One region of the Vallitalea pronyensis genome, then DNA from elsewhere that is predicted to be linked to it. Evidence: riboswitches for the same ligand, from Rfam matches in the RefSeq annotation. Region 1 holds a riboswitch; the other holds the start of a gene.
What was found. Region 1 has a riboswitch for cyclic di-GMP ahead of HZI73_RS17305 (transglutaminase-like domain-containing protein). Riboswitches for the same ligand answer to the same signal wherever they lie in the genome.
Positions count from the first base shown of each region.

Region 1 (7,946 bases):
CCCAATACTAACAGAATGATAAAAACAGCTTTCATGGCATACTTGCCACTTTCATAAGCGCGATCCTTTTGACCCGCTCCCAGGTTCTGCCCTACGATAGAACTAGCTGCTTGTGAAAGTCCCATTGCAGGCATGAATAGTAAGGATTCAAGCCTTGCACCAATACCATGTACAGCACCAGCAACAGCACCAAACATATTCACACGCCCCATAATAACGGTACCACCTAAGCTTATGACAGCCTGTGAAATACTAGAAGGTACACCTATTTTAAACAGTTGTTTAGTAATACCAAAATCTACTTTAAAATTCCGCAAATTCATTCTTAAGAATGTTTTACCACGAAGTACGACATAAAAAATATAAATGGAAGCAAAAAACCTGGAGAAAACAGTAGCATAGGCAGCACCAGATATACCAAGCTCAGGGAATATCCACCAGCCAAAGATTAAAAAGGGATCAAGTACCATGTTCATAATACCTGATACAATGCCTGCAATCATGGGTGTTCTTGTGTCACCAACACCTCGCAATATGCCACTCATAATAAAAAAGATAAACATAAATAGCATACCAACCATGATGATGATAAAGTAATCTTTAGCAATAGGAATAATTTCTGGTGGTGTTTTCAACAGATTGAATAATTCTTCATAAAATATTATACCCGCCCCAACAAATAAGAGTGCAACAACACCAATAACAATTAAGGAAGTATACGTGACTTCATCCACTTTTTTGTACTCTTTTGCTCCATAGTATTGGGCTGCTAATGTAGCTGACCCAATGCCCAATCCAGCAGCTAAGGATACTAATACAAACACAACGGAAAAAGTAACTGTTACTGCTGCTATGGCATCCGTGCTGTTTTCCAATTTTCCTACCCAATATGTATCTGCCATGTTATAAACAACTTGTATTAAGTTGGCTATCATTAAAGGCCATGCTAAGACCCATAGATTTTTTTTAATATTGCCTTTCGTGGCATCAATGTTCATGCTTTTCTTCATAAGTAATCCTTTCTGTGTGAATCAAAACTCTATTTTCCTTAAACAATAGGGTATATACAGAGCTTTCTCAAGTTTCAGTGGCGCTATTCTATTAATAGTAATATAAATGACTCAATGGGTCAAGACTGATATCCAAGAATATTGAAAAAGTAATCTGCCCACTATCATTACATTAAATTAAAAATAATTATACATAAAAAAAGGTATTAAAGAAAGAGATATTAAAAGAAAATGATAGGCTGATATACTATGATTGGTTATAGACCATTACATATTAAGACATAGAAAAAAGATGGGTATAGACTTTTAAATTAAAACTTATGAGAGGGTGCAAATATTATTCATGATTAAAAAACCTTAAGAACACTATAATCTGAAGGATTCTTTTCATAAGAAATTTGAATACCTTCGGTTATATATGCCGAATCAGTGGTCGTGTCTACAACTATCCATTCACCATCTATAAGAACTTCATTCCAAGCATGATAGACAGAAGTAAAGTTACTATCGCCATGAACAAGCTTTGTAGGAATATCAATACTTCTTAGCATAGCAGCCATTAAAGAAGCATAATCGTAACATATTCCTTTACCTTCAATCAACGTTTCATTGGGTGATGGTAAATATCTGCTACTTATGTTAATAGCTTTTTCATGGTCATAGTGAACGTTATGAATAACGTATTCATAGATTACTTCGAGTTTCTCTCTGTCAGTCTTGGCATTTTTAGTCAGTTCTTGAGCCAGAATAGCTGCACTTGAGTTGCTTGTCCATTCTACATTCTGAACATTTGCTAAGAATACTGCATGATTACTTGAATTCATATGTACCTTGTCAGATGTTAATAGTTTGTACTTATTACCATCTGTTCTTTGATATAATCCTATCGTATACTCACCATTGCCCATTTGTAATGGCAGCTCCTCATTAGATGAATAAAGGTTATAGATATATTTCTGAGAACCTTTTTTCACGACAACTTTCAAATCTGAATAATTAGTAGCATCATATTGGATACTTACTGTGCCGTTATCAGTATTGACCTTTATAATTTCAGTTGCAGCATATACAGATATTCCAGTAAATACTACACACATCAATGCAACTATAAAAGTTAATACTATTTTCTTCAGTTGAAACTCTCCCTTCGGCACCTGGCTATCTTCATTTGAAGACCCTATAGTTTTGCGTCCCTACCTCACGATAGGTTTGCCATATTCGTGGGAAAGAAAAGTAATAAAACTCTTCTTTCGGTAACTGGCTGCCATATCATCTCTGACTTAGGCCCTGTAGTTTTGCGTCTTCAGCTTTCGCTGAATTTGCCGCTTCGAGAAAAGATTCGATTACTAGGTAATCAAAGTCTTCCTCTGGTAGCTGGCTGTCATAGCTTATAAAAAGCGTTAGACCCTATAGCTTTGTGTCACATACTTTCGTATGCTTTACGATTTACAGAATAATACCGGTCAATACTGCCGACGCTTTGACTACCCTCTCATGTACATTATACCACAAATTACCAACATGGTAAATATATCTCAGGCTTATAATCTCACAATCTCATCCAATAGTAATCTGAGATTTTACTAAACCTATATGCCTCCCTGCTACATGTAAAATAAGGGTCTAGTTTATTATACTAGACACCTTATTTTAAGAGTAAACTTAATTGTTTTCTTCAATATTTTCTTTCTTTTTTGATTTTGCCGCTGCTGCTTCAATATCTCCATTTGCCCAATGTTCTTTTGAAACATCCTCAAAGGAAGGTTCTTCCAAATCTAACATAGGTCTGGCAATAATTTTATTCATCATAATGACAATTTGTTCTCTAGCCGTATCCATGTTCGGTCTAAAGGTGTTATCACCAAAGCCTTTAACAACCCCAGCATTATACAGCTTGTTAATATACTTTTCTGCCCAATGCCCTTTAACATCAATAAATGTTGAATCACGATCATCCACAACAGCACCAACATATTCCCAATATGCGGAGAATACAACTGCAATTTCTGAACGCTTAATTGGTGCATTAGGTCTAAAGGTTCCATCACTATATCCCCTAAATAAGCCAATGTTAGTTACTGCTTGAATATATTGATAGCTCCAATGGTTAATGGTTACATCTGTATACTGGTTATTGCCCGCATGATCCGTATCTAATTTTAATATCCTTGCAAACATAGCGGCTACTTCAGCTCTGGTAACAGCTTTTTTAGGTTTAAAAGAACCATCTGGAAATCCTTTAACATAAGGATCAAAGAATTCAACTGCACCAAGTGGTGTAATATCCTCCTCAATTATCATTTCTTCTTCTAATCCAATGTCATCATTTTCTTCGCCATCTGATGGACTGCCATTACCGTTAGAAGGGGTTCCTCCTCCATCGTTTGAAGGATTACCACCGCCTCCATTTGATGGATTGCCACCGCCTCCATCTCCACCTTGGGAAGCATTAGCGGTAAAGACTACAACAGTTGATGGACTCGCATTTGTTATGATCGTGCTTTTATACCTTACTTTGACTGTTACATTGCCAGAGAACTTAGGAACAGGATTTGTATTGTATACGATCCAGTTGCTGCCACCATCTGTTGAATACTCCATTGTATCATCTGCGCCTATCAAAATATTTGAACTATCATTACCTGTTACATATGGAGCAGAAGGTGTGTTCTTTGTGAACACTACTTCCGTAATCGGTCCTGCATTAATTGTTGGTGTTTCTTGATATCTCACATAAACGGTTACACTACCTAGGAATGTTGGTACATTATTATCATCGTATGCTGTCCAAGTAGTACCACCATTGGTTGAGTATTCCATTGTTTCATCCGCACCATTTAAGAGATTACCATTATCATCCCCAGTTACAGAAGGTGCTTTATTTAAGTTTACATTTTTCATGCTTACTAATTCACCAATATTAGCGGTTACTGTAATGCTTCCATGAGGTGCATCATTGGTTATGGTTACCATTCCATTGCCATCAATACTTACACCGCTTACTTCTTCTTGAAATGACCACTTAACTGTATCTGCTGTCATGATGTTTCCGTATTGGTCTTTTACTTCTGTTGTGTAAGTTACAGTTGTAGGATTATTTATTTCTGTTGGTACGGTTGTTTCGTCTAATCCGTTTACTGTTATGCTTGTTGCGACAGCTGGTGCTTTTTTAAGATTGACTAGCTTACTATCTGTAATACTTCCGCTTGTTGCTATGATTGTGAATTGTGTTCCTGGTGCTTTGTTTGTTACAGTTACTTGTCCAGTGGCATCTATACTAACACCCTCTACAGATTCTTTCAGTGACCATGTTGCTTTTTGTCCTATCATGATATTTCCGTATTGATCTTTTACTTCTGCTGTGTAAGTAACAGTTGTAGGACTACTTAATTCTGTTGGTACAGTTATTTCATCTAATCCATCTACTGTCACGCTTGTTACAATTGCTGATGCTTTTTTAAGACTAACTAACTTACTATAAGTAACACTTCCACTTGTTGCTATAACTGTGAATTCTGTCCCTGGCGCTTTATTTGTTAGCGTTACTTGTCCATTGGTATCTATGCTGACGCCTTCTACAGCTTCTTTTAATGACCATGTTACTTCTTCTGTCATTATATTTCCGTACTGGTCTTTCATTTCTGCTGTATATGTTGAAGTTGTTGGACTATCTACTTCTATTGGTACGGTTATTTCAGCTAATCCATTTACTACAACACTTGTTATTATAGCTGGTGCTTTATTAAGATTAACTGACTTACTTCCTGTTTTACTTCCGCTTGTTGCTATAATTGTGAATTCTGTTCCTGGCGCTTTATTTGTTACCGTTACTTGTCCATTGGCATCAATACTGACACCTTCTACAGCTTCTTTTAATGACCATGTTACTTCTTCTATCATTATATTTCCGTACTGGTCTTTTATTATTGCTGTGTAAGTAACATTTGAAGGACTATCTATTTCTGTTGGTACAGTTATCTCATCTAAACCATTTACTGTCACGCTTGCAACCATAGCTGTTGCTTTTTTAAGATTAACTACCTTACTATCTGTAACACTTCCACTTGTTGCTATGACTGTTAATTCCGTTCCTGGTGCTTTATTTGTTAGCGTTACTTTTCCAGTGTTATCTATGCTGACGCCTTCTACAACTTTTTGTAATGACCAGTTTATTTCTTCACCTGTAATGATGTTTCCGTACTGGTCTTTAATCACTGCTACGTAAGTCACATTTGTAGGACTGCCTACTTCTGTTGGTACAGTTATTTCATCTAAACCGTTTATTGTTACACTTGAAACCATAGCTGGTGCTTTATTAAGACTAACTAGCTTACTATCTGTAACGCTTCCACTTGTTGCTATAATTGTAAAATCTGTATCTGGTGCTTTGTTTGTTACAGTTACTTGCCCATTGGCATCAATACTGACACCTTCTACTGCTTTTTGTAATGACCAGTTTACTTCTTCACCTGTCATGATGTTTCCGTATTGATCTTTTACTTCTGCGGTATATGTTGAAGTTGTTGGACTATCTACTTCTATTGGTACGGTTACTTCAGCTAATCCATTTACTACAACACTTGTTACGATAGCTGGTGCTTTTTTAAGATTGACTAGCTTACTATCTGTAACACTTCCGCTTGTTGCTATGATTGTGAATTCTGTTCCTGGGGCTTTATTCGTTATAGTTGCTTGTCCATTTGCATCTATACTGGCGCCTTCTACAGCTTCTTTTAATGACCATGTTACTTCTTCTGTCATGATATTTCCGTATTGGTCTTTTATTTCTGCTGTGTAAGTTATATTTGTAGGGCTACTTAATTCTGTTGGTACAGTTATTTCATCTAATCCGTTTACAATCACACTTGTTACAATTGCTGATGCTTTTTTAAGATTAACTAACTTACTATCTGTAACGCTTCCACTTGTTGCTATAACTGTGAATTCTGTCCCTGGCGCTTTATTTGTTACAGATACTTTTCCAGTTGCATCTATGCTGATGCCTTCTACTGCTTCTTTTAATGACCATGTTACTTCTTCACCTGTCATGATGTTTCCGTATTGATCTTTTACTTCTGTGATATATGTTGAAGTTGTTGGACTATCTACTTCTGTTGGTACGGTTATTTCAGCTAATCCATTTACTACAACACTTGTTACGATAGATGATGCTTTATTAAGATTAACTAGCTTACTATCTGTAACGCTTCCACTTGTTGCTATAACTGAGAATTCCGTTCCTGGTGCTTCATTTGTTAGCGTTACTTTTCCATTGGCATCTATACTGATGCCTTCTACTGCTTCTTTTAATGACCAGTTTATTTCTTCACCTGTCATGATATTTCCGTACTGGTCTTTAATCACTGCTACGTAAGTCACATTTGTAGGACTATTTAATTCTCTTGGTACAGTTATTTCATCTAAACCGTTTATTGTTACGCTTGTTACGATAGCTGATGCTTTATTAAGATTAACTAGCTTACTATGTGTAACGCTTCCACTTTTTGCTATGACTGTGAATTCTGTTCCTAGTGCTTTATTCGTTACAGATACTTGTCCATTGGCATCTATACTGACACCTTCTACAGCTTCTTTTAATGACCAAGTTATTTCTTCACCTGTCATGATGTTTCCGTACTGGTCTTTAATCACTGCTACGTAAGTCACATTTGTAGGACTATCTATTTCTGTTGGTACAGTTATTTCATCTAAACCATTTATTGTTACACTTGCAACCATAGCTGGTGCTTTTTTAAGATTAACTACTTTACTTCCTGTTTCACTTCCACTTGTAGCTATAATTATTAATTCTGTCCCTGGTGCTTTATTCGTTACAGTTACTTGTCCATTGGCATCTATACTGACGCCTTCTATAGCTTCTTTTAATGACCATGTTACTTCTTCTGTTATGATATCTCCGTATTGGTCTTTTATTATTGCTGTGTAAGTAACATTTGAAGGACTGCCTACTTCTGTTGGTACAGTTATCTCATCTAAACCATTTACTGTCACGCTTGCAACCATAGCTGTTGCTTTATTAAGATTAACTAACTTACTATCTGTAACACTTCCACTTGTTGCTATGACTGTGAATTCTGTTCCAGATGCTTTATTCGTTACAGATACTTCCCCATTAGCATCTATACTGACACCTTCCACTGTTTCTTGTAATGACCATGTTACTTCTTCACCTGTCATGATATTCCCGTATTGATCCTTTATTTCTGCTACGTAAGTCACATTTGTTGGACTATCTATTTCTGTAGGCACAGTTATTTCATCTAATCCATCTACTGTCACGCTTGTTATTATAGATGATGCTCTTTTTAGATTGACTACTATGCTTCCTGTTTCACTTCCACTTGTAGCTATAATTGTGAATTCTGTTCCTGGCGCTTTATTTGTTACAGTTACTTTTCCAGTGGCATCTACACTTATACCCTCTATAGCTTCTTGAAGGGACCATTCCACATCTTGGTTTGTCATAATGTTTCCATACTGGTCTTTTGCTATTGCTGTGTAAGTAACATTTGAAGGACTGGCTACTTCTGTTGGTACAGTTATCTCATCCAAACCATTTACTGTTACGCTTGTTACAATAGCTGGTGCTTTTTTAAGACTAACTAACTTACTATCTGTAACGCTTCTACTTGTTGCTATAATTGTGAATTCTGTTCCTGGTGCTTTATTTGTTACAGTTACTTTTCCAGTTTCATCTATGCTGATGCCTTCTACTGCTTCTTTTAATGACCATGTTACTTCTTCTGTCATTATATTTCCGTACTGGTTTTTTATTTCAGCTGTATATATTGAAGTTGTTGGACTATCTACTTCTATTGGTACGGTTATTTCATCTAATCCGTTTACTACAACACTTGTTACGATAGATGATGCTTTATTAAGATTAACTAGCTTACTATCTGTAACGCTTCCACT
Region 1 covers NZ_CP058649.1:4,116,035-4,123,980, forward strand. The annotation lists gene HZI73_RS17300 (MATE family efflux transporter) at 1-1,010, opposite strand, end outside; gene HZI73_RS17305 (transglutaminase-like domain-containing protein) at 1,358-2,107, opposite strand; cyclic di-GMP riboswitch class I at 2,157-2,234, opposite strand; cyclic di-GMP riboswitch class I at 2,260-2,344, opposite strand; cyclic di-GMP riboswitch class I at 2,377-2,464, opposite strand; gene HZI73_RS17310 (DUF4073 domain-containing protein) at 2,673-7,946, opposite strand, start outside.

Region 2 (7,946 bases), 1.6 Mb from region 1:
GGCGCAGGATCAGTGGTGCTGAATGAAATACCAGATAATTGCACCGTTGTTGGTATTCCTGGCAGAGTGGTTAAGCGAAATAATCAGAAGGTGCGTCCATGTGATACCTTGGATCAAGTCCATTTACCTGACCCCATTAGGATGGAATTATGTAAATTGTTAAGGCGTATTGAACGATTAGAAGATTCCATTTCATCCATTCCACCAGAAGACTATTTTAATTTATTTAGATGCAAAGAAGATAAGAAGAAAGGAAAACAAGCTCATGAAGATCTATAATACATTGACAAATCAAAAGGAAACATTCAAGTCCATTGAAGATGGAAAGGTCAAAATGTATGTATGTGGACCAACGGTTTATAACTATATTCATATTGGTAATGCTCGCCCAGTCATTGTTTTTGATACCATTCGGCGATATTTTGAATACAAAGGTTACGATGTGACCTTTGTGACGAATTTTACGGATATTGATGATAAAATCATTAAGAAGGCTAATGAAGAAGGTGTGGATTACAAGGTTATATCTGAACGCTTTATAAAGGAGTTTCTTGTGGACAGCCAAGGACTTAATGTAAAAGCAGCAACACATACACCTAAAGCCACAGAAGAAGTTGAAGGTATGATTCAGATGATTGAGGCGTTAATTCAAAAAGGTTATGCCTATGAGGTCAATGGCAGTGTGTATTTTGAAACCAAAAAATATAAGCCTTATGGTAAGCTATCCAATAAAAATCAAGATGATTTGGAAGCTGGAGCACGTATTGCAGTAGATGATGAGAAACGCAACCCAATGGATTTTATTCTATGGAAACCTAAGAAAGAAGGGGAGCCCGCGTGGAAATCACCATGGGGCGAAGGTCGTCCTGGGTGGCATATCGAGTGCTCCGTGATGTCCAAGAAATTTTTAGGGGATACCATTGATATTCACGGTGGTGGAGAAGACCTTGTATTTCCTCATCATGAAAATGAAATTGCACAGAGTGAAGCAGCAAATGGTAAGGATTTTGTTAAATACTGGATGCATAATCGTTTTTTAAACATTGATAATAAAAAAATGTCAAAATCTCAAGGTAACTTTTTTACAGTTAGAGATGTAGAGCAAGATTTTTCATATGCAGATATTCGATTTTTTATGTTAAGCGCTCATTATCGTAGTCCCATTAACTTTAGTCATGATCTTATGCAAGCGGCTGTTAGTGGATTAGAAAGAATTCAAACAGCAAGAAGTAACCTGGCTTATCTGATTGAGTGCGTATCACTAGAAGCATTAACTGAGACAGAAAATCAGATGGTGGCAGATGGTAAAGTGAAAGCTTTCCGAGACAAATTTGAAGCATCTATGGAAGATGATTTTAATACGGCAGATGCTATTTCAGCCATCTTTGAACTGGTGAAGTTTGCTAATAAAAATACAAGTACGGCATCATCAAAAGCATTTGTTACCATATTGTTAGATGAGATTGATGCATTATGTGGTATACTAGGTATTGAGGCAAAGCGAGCAGAGACACTTCTGGATGAAGAGATTGATGCGTTGATACAAAAACGTCAAGATGCCCGCAAGAACAGAGATTTTGCCCTAGCAGATCATATTAGAGATACATTAAAGGATAAAGGTATCTTATTAGAAGATACACGTGAAGGTGTCAGGTGGCATCGCTCATAGGCATCCTTCATGATAGATAAGCAGGGTGTTACAGATACTCACGCTTATGATAAGGAAGAAAGGAATTGACGTACATGGAAGCATTTATGGACTTTTTTAAAGAAAGTCTTGATATACATGATGTGAATCCAAGACAGTACTCACCCTTGGTTCTAGCTTATATTGGTGATAGTGTTTTTGATTTAATCATTAAGCACAAAGTAGTTGCAAAAGGCAATGCACCTGTTAACAAATTGCATCAGGCAACAAGCCAATATGTAAAAGCTTCTGCACAAGCCAATACGTTTCGTAAGATAGAGCATTTTTTAACAGAAGATGAAATGGCTGTGTTCAAAAGGGGGAGAAATGCAAAGTCAGGGACGGTTCCCAAGAATGCAGACCTTATGGATTATAAAACCGCTACGGGTTTTGAAGCTTTAATTGGTTTTTTATATTTAGATCATCAATACGAGAGAATCATAGAACTAATGAAAAAAGGGGTATTAGAATGAACTCACAATCAACAAAATTTGTTAAGGGGGCTATGATTCTTTCCATTGCAGGTTTAATAGCTAAGGTTTTTAGTGCCATATACCGTATACCGTTATCCTATTTAGTAGGCAATGATGTTTTTGGTGATTATACGGCTGTATATGGGATTTATGGGCTTTTGATATCACCTGTTTTAGTAGGGATTCCTAATGCTTTGACCAAGATGGTTTCGGAAAGAATTGCTGTAAATGACTATGATAATGCCCATAAAATATATCGTCATGCTATGGTTATATTAGGGTGTTTAGGCTTCCTAATATCTTTATTTATGATATTAGGCGTGGATTGGATTATTGCTACCACAGAGTGGCCTTCCAGTAACCGCTACATGATATATGGTTTTTCCGTATCCGTTATGTTTATAGCAATTGCAGGTGTGTATAAGAGTTATTTTCAAGGTCGAGAAATAATGGTGCCAACTGCATTAACACAAATCATTGAGAATATTTCAAAAGCTATTTTTGGATTGGGTATTATCTACCTTCTCATTAAACTAGAACAAGATTCTGCTATTGTTATAGGGGGAGCTGCTTTTGGCGTTTCATTAGCTTTTATCTTATCTACACTCTATATTGTAAGGTATTATATGAAGCATACAAAAAAAATTCATACAGAAGAATCAAAGGTAGCAAAGCGTTATAAAGAAGTTACTTTTGGACAAGTTGGGAAGCAGTTAGCTAAACTGGCCATTCCAATATCTCTGGCTACGGCTGCTTATTCTGTCATGAATTTCATCGATACAATAACCATATTTAAAAGGATGCAAGCCATCGGATTTAGTAAAGAACAAGTAAGCCATATGTATGGTTTTATGGGAAAAGCATTAACCATTATTAATGTGCCATTGACCATTAGTCTAGCCCTCATGATTAGTATTCTTCCTGCCATATCCACAGCCATGGTACAGAAGAATAAACAGGAAGTGCGCAATAAGATTTCATTAGGTATTCGACTAAGTTTATTATTAGGTCTACCAGCTGCTACGGGTATTATAATTTTAGCAAATCCCATTATGACAATGATCTTTAGGGTTAAGGCCAATGACTATTTACAATTATTTGGTATCTGTCTTGTACTCATGATTATTGGGCAGACTTTAGCTGGCATATTACAAGGCATGGGCAAATATTTGTATCCCGCTATGGCTCTTCTCGTTAGTGTTGGCATTAAATACGCCATTAACTATCATCTGATTGCAAGTGACTTTCAGTTAAGAGGTGCTATAATCGGTTCCATCTGTTACTATGTTGTGTTTGTAAGCCTCAATTATTGGAAATTAAAAAAAGAAACGGGTGTCATACTGGATAAGACGAGTGTGTTTGTGAAACCGATATTAGCATCGGTTATTATGGGAATTAGTGTGTTTTTTATCTATAAAGGGACCATAGGTATTCTTCATAGTAATCTCATCGCCACAGTGTTGACCATTATAAGTGGTATGATCATCTATTTTATCGTGTTATTTGCTACAAAAGCGTTACAGGAAGAGGACCTCAGCTTCCTGCCCAATCATACGAAGGTTATTGCAAAATTAAAGAAATTAGGGCTTATAAAAAAATAATAGGTATAATGTTTTCACATAGATGACACACATAAGGAAGGATAAAGTAATGGATAATAAGGATTTGATACTTATTGGCAGAAATGCCGTATTAGAAGCACTTAAGGCAGAGCGCAGCATTGACAAATTGTTTGTCATTGATGGTAAACATGATGGACCACTTAAAAAAATTGTAGCAGAGGCGAGAAAGCGAAGTATTTTCTTGCAGTTTGTGGGCAAAGATAAATTACATGACATAACAGGCACAACGAAACATCAAGGGGTTGTTGCTTATGCAGCAGCTTATGATTATGTGGACGTACAAGACATACTCAATGATGCCAAAGAGAAGGACGAATCACCTTTTCTACTTATTCTGGATAGTATAGAAGACCCCCATAATTTAGGAGCCATACTAAGGACTGCAAATATCGCAGGTGTACATGGGGTTATCATACCCAAACGAAGGGCTGTAGGTCTAACAGCAACTGTAGCTAAGACGTCGGCTGGCGCTATTGAACATACACCAGTGGCTCGGGTAACTAATGTTGCAAGAACCATTGATGAGTTAAAAAAACAAGGTATGTGGATAGCATGTGCGGACATGGATGGTGATATCATGTACGATATAGACTTAAAAGGGTCTTTAGGTATCGTTATAGGTAATGAAGGTGATGGGGTGTCCCACCATGTAAAAGAAAAATGCGATTTTATGGTAAAAGTGCCTATGAAGGGTAACATTACCTCTTTAAATGCGTCTGTTGCAGCAGGTATTTTGACTTATGAGGCGCTTAGACAAAGAGATTATAAATAGAGAAAAAGTAGAAAACCGCTATTCCTTAGTGATATAGCGGTTTTTTTATGGGTATATAAGGCTGTTTTCTTACAACTTTGTATAAATACACTTACACAAGGTTCTTAGTATTTTTATGAACAAATAAAATGAATTAAAGCAATTATATCATTTTTTGTCATAGTATGTAAAATTAAATTGAATAAATTGGATAAATATGGTATAATTCCATTATATTAAATATCATATTTTATAGTTAATAGCAAACCTATCGAAAGATAGGGACGCAAAGCTATGGGTCTAAGGGAAACATCCTATGATTGCCAGGTTGCCTATTATCCACCAGGCAGCTACTTTGTTGAAGGAGCTGTTTTGTTATGCAATTCTCGAGTAAGGAAAAAGATGTGCTAAACAAAAAAAGTCGTCGAAAGAGGGGATTTAATGGAAAAAACCATTAATGTAAATTTTGAAGAAATCATTGCAGAACGATATTTTGACGAAATAGATTTAGAGCTTGAGTATAAACGATTAGATTGTCATGATCATGCTCTAGTCGAAGAAGCATCCAGATGTCTTGCACAGACATTTGCCGGTGTCACAGTCAAAGGAGCCACTATATCAGAGCCAATGGTTAAAGCAGTAGGTCTGTCAGTAGCTGATTTCACAATATTTGTTCATGAGTACATCAAGAGTGTTGTTCACCATGGTCTATGCTACATAGCCATTAACAAAAGAAATAAGAAAATAATTGGGGTTTTTGCCAACGAGGATTACGACCCTGCAGAAGAAACGCCAGCTTTTACTGGTAATCTTGAGCCCATGAATATCATATGTAAATTGCTTGATGATCTTGATAAGCGATTTTTGGAAACGTTGTATAACAAGAAGAATATTCTAATCGAGAAGAGCCAATTTGTACACATGTTTATGATAGGTATCAAATTAGAAAAGTTTAGAAAAGATATCGCCATGGATTTAATTGATATATGTGAGAAGGATGCCATAGCTAGAAACTACAAAGGTATTTTTCTTGAAGCAACCAATTATAAGTCAGCGGTAATCTTTGATAAATATCTAAAATATTCCTTAGTCTATGATGAAAATAATATGCCCATCTTAACTAAATATTCCGAAACAGAGCATTTCAAAAGTATTCCAGAGGACGTTTCTTGCGACTGTAGAATCTTTTATAGAGCTTTAGACTCAGAATATAATATTTAATAAGACCAATATTTGAGGAGGAAGCGACACATGTATAAAATTGATATTAACACAAGTAAAAAGCTCTTAAGTATCGTGGCAGAAGGTATGTTTAATCTTGACGAGGCAAAAAAGTATAAAGATGATTTTGTTGCTAAATTAAACAGTATTAACCCTAGAGAGTATAGCTTTTTAGCAGATGGAAGAAAGCAAACCACTTCAACTCCAGAAGTAGGGCAAATACTAGCAGAAGTGCTTAATATATACAAAGAAGCTCCCTTTAAAAAACGTTATCTTGTTAAACTGGATTCTGTTATTGCCATGTCACAAGTAAAGCGTTTGTGTGGAGCTGATTTTGATCAAATATTCACCGTAGTTAATACACCTGAAGAAGTGATTAATAGTCTATAGTATTCATATAAAAATCCCTATAAAAGAGGCGGTTTCATGGTCATGCCAAGTACAATGTGGTATTTCATGATAACAGCCTCTTTTTGTATTGAATTTTTAAGTTATATAACGTTTACAAACAGTTAATAGTGTAGTATACTTAAAATGCTTTCAAAACAGATTGGAAGGCGATGAAATTTGGCAAGAGAATTCTTATTAGTAGATGGTTACAATGTGATTCATGCTTGGGACGAGCTAAGAAGAATTGTGAATGAGCAAAACCTTGAAATAGCCAGAAGCAGATTACTGGAGATTCTATCCAATTATCAAGGCTATAAGAAGATTGACGTTATCGTTGTATTTGATGCTCATCGTGTAAAAGGCACTCGAAAAGTGATAACATATCATAATATTAATGTGGTATTTACGAAAGAAGTAGAAACGGCGGACCACTATATTGAAAAAGTGGTTCACCAAATTGGTCGTGATTACCGTGTACGTGTAGCAACTTCCGACGGGCTTGAACAGATTATTATATTAGGAAAAGGTGCAAGCCGTATGTCCGCTAGAGAACTCTACACCGAAGTAAAACAAGTGGAAAAAAACATGCGCAAGAAGTTCATTGAGAAGAAACAATTAGATCATAGTAACCGATTAGAAGGGCATTTGGACTCAGGTGTGTTAGAGTGGATGGAAAAGATGCGTAGAAAATAATACGGAGGTTGATGCAGTTGGATCAAGCAACTTGGTACGATTCATACCTTACAAACTCAGACGAAGAATTGGTAGCGATTGTAAGAGATGGGGATAATGAAGCTCTTGATTATCTCATGAATAAATATAAGATACTGGTAGAAAAGAAAGCAAAATCTTATTTCTTAATCGGCGCAAGTCGAGACGATATTATTCAGGAAGGCATGATTGGACTGTTTAAAGCTATCCGAGATTTTAAGGAAGAAAAAACAGCTTCTTTTTATTCCTTCGCCGATTTATGTGTCACAAGACAAATCATATCAGCAGTAAAAGCGTCAACAAGACAAAAACACCTGCCTCTTAATTCATACATATCACTTAACAAACCATCCTATGAAGAGGAAAATGATAAAGCAACACTTATTGATAAAATGCCGTCCCAAAAAATCATTAACCCAGAAGATTTGTTAATTGGTCAGGAAAATCTAAGCATCATTGAACATGAACTCTCCGCAAGGTTAAGTAAACTTGAAAAAGAAGTTTTACGATGCTATATTGACGGTAAAAGCTATGTGGAAATAGCAGAATATTTGATACGCCCAGTTAAATCCATTGATAATGCCTTACAACGTATTAAGAAGAAGGTTGAGGCTATACTCATTGAAAAAAATGTATAACCAATCCTTTTATATGCTTAATAAGGACAGGTTTTTTGATAAGATGAGCCATCCTATACATTAACAATAAAATAAATGATTTAACTACTTGTCAAAATAAAAATTTGTGCTATAATAGTATAGGTGCTGAAAATGCTCCAATGGCTCAGGTGGTTAGAGCGCGGCCATGGTAAGGCCGAGACCGCCGGTTCAAATCCGGCTTGGAGCTTGCAGAAGTCTTTCAAATTGAAGGGCTTTTTTTTGATGTATATTATATTATTTAAATGATACATAATAAATAAATTACATTTTAATAATCGTCAGCGTTTTGCTGGCGCTTTTTTTAGTGGTCTTAATAATTGTGTATGAACCATTAATCAGTTAATACTTTCATGTAACCCTCATCCATAAATTGATTGATAGTTTTTTTATTGCTTAACAATTAGCTATCTGTTATTATTATGATAATGTTGC
Region 2 covers NZ_CP058649.1:2,536,646-2,544,591, forward strand. The annotation lists gene cysE (serine O-acetyltransferase) at 1-279, shown strand, start outside; gene cysS (cysteine--tRNA ligase) at 266-1,669, shown strand; gene HZI73_RS10525 (Mini-ribonuclease 3) at 1,744-2,160, shown strand; gene HZI73_RS10530 (putative polysaccharide biosynthesis protein) at 2,157-3,761, shown strand; gene rlmB (23S rRNA (guanosine(2251)-2'-O)-methyltransferase RlmB) at 3,811-4,554, shown strand; cyclic di-GMP riboswitch class I at 4,785-4,869, shown strand; gene HZI73_RS10540 (hypothetical protein) at 4,975-5,754, shown strand; gene HZI73_RS10545 (hypothetical protein) at 5,785-6,144, shown strand; gene HZI73_RS10550 (NYN domain-containing protein) at 6,322-6,837, shown strand; gene sigH (RNA polymerase sporulation sigma factor SigH) at 6,849-7,493, shown strand; tRNA gene HZI73_RS10560 (tRNA-Thr) at 7,628-7,701, shown strand.
Region 2: it holds a riboswitch for cyclic di-GMP, as region 1 does, so the genes downstream of both, HZI73_RS10540 (hypothetical protein) here and HZI73_RS17305 (transglutaminase-like domain-containing protein) in region 1, are expected to answer to the same signal.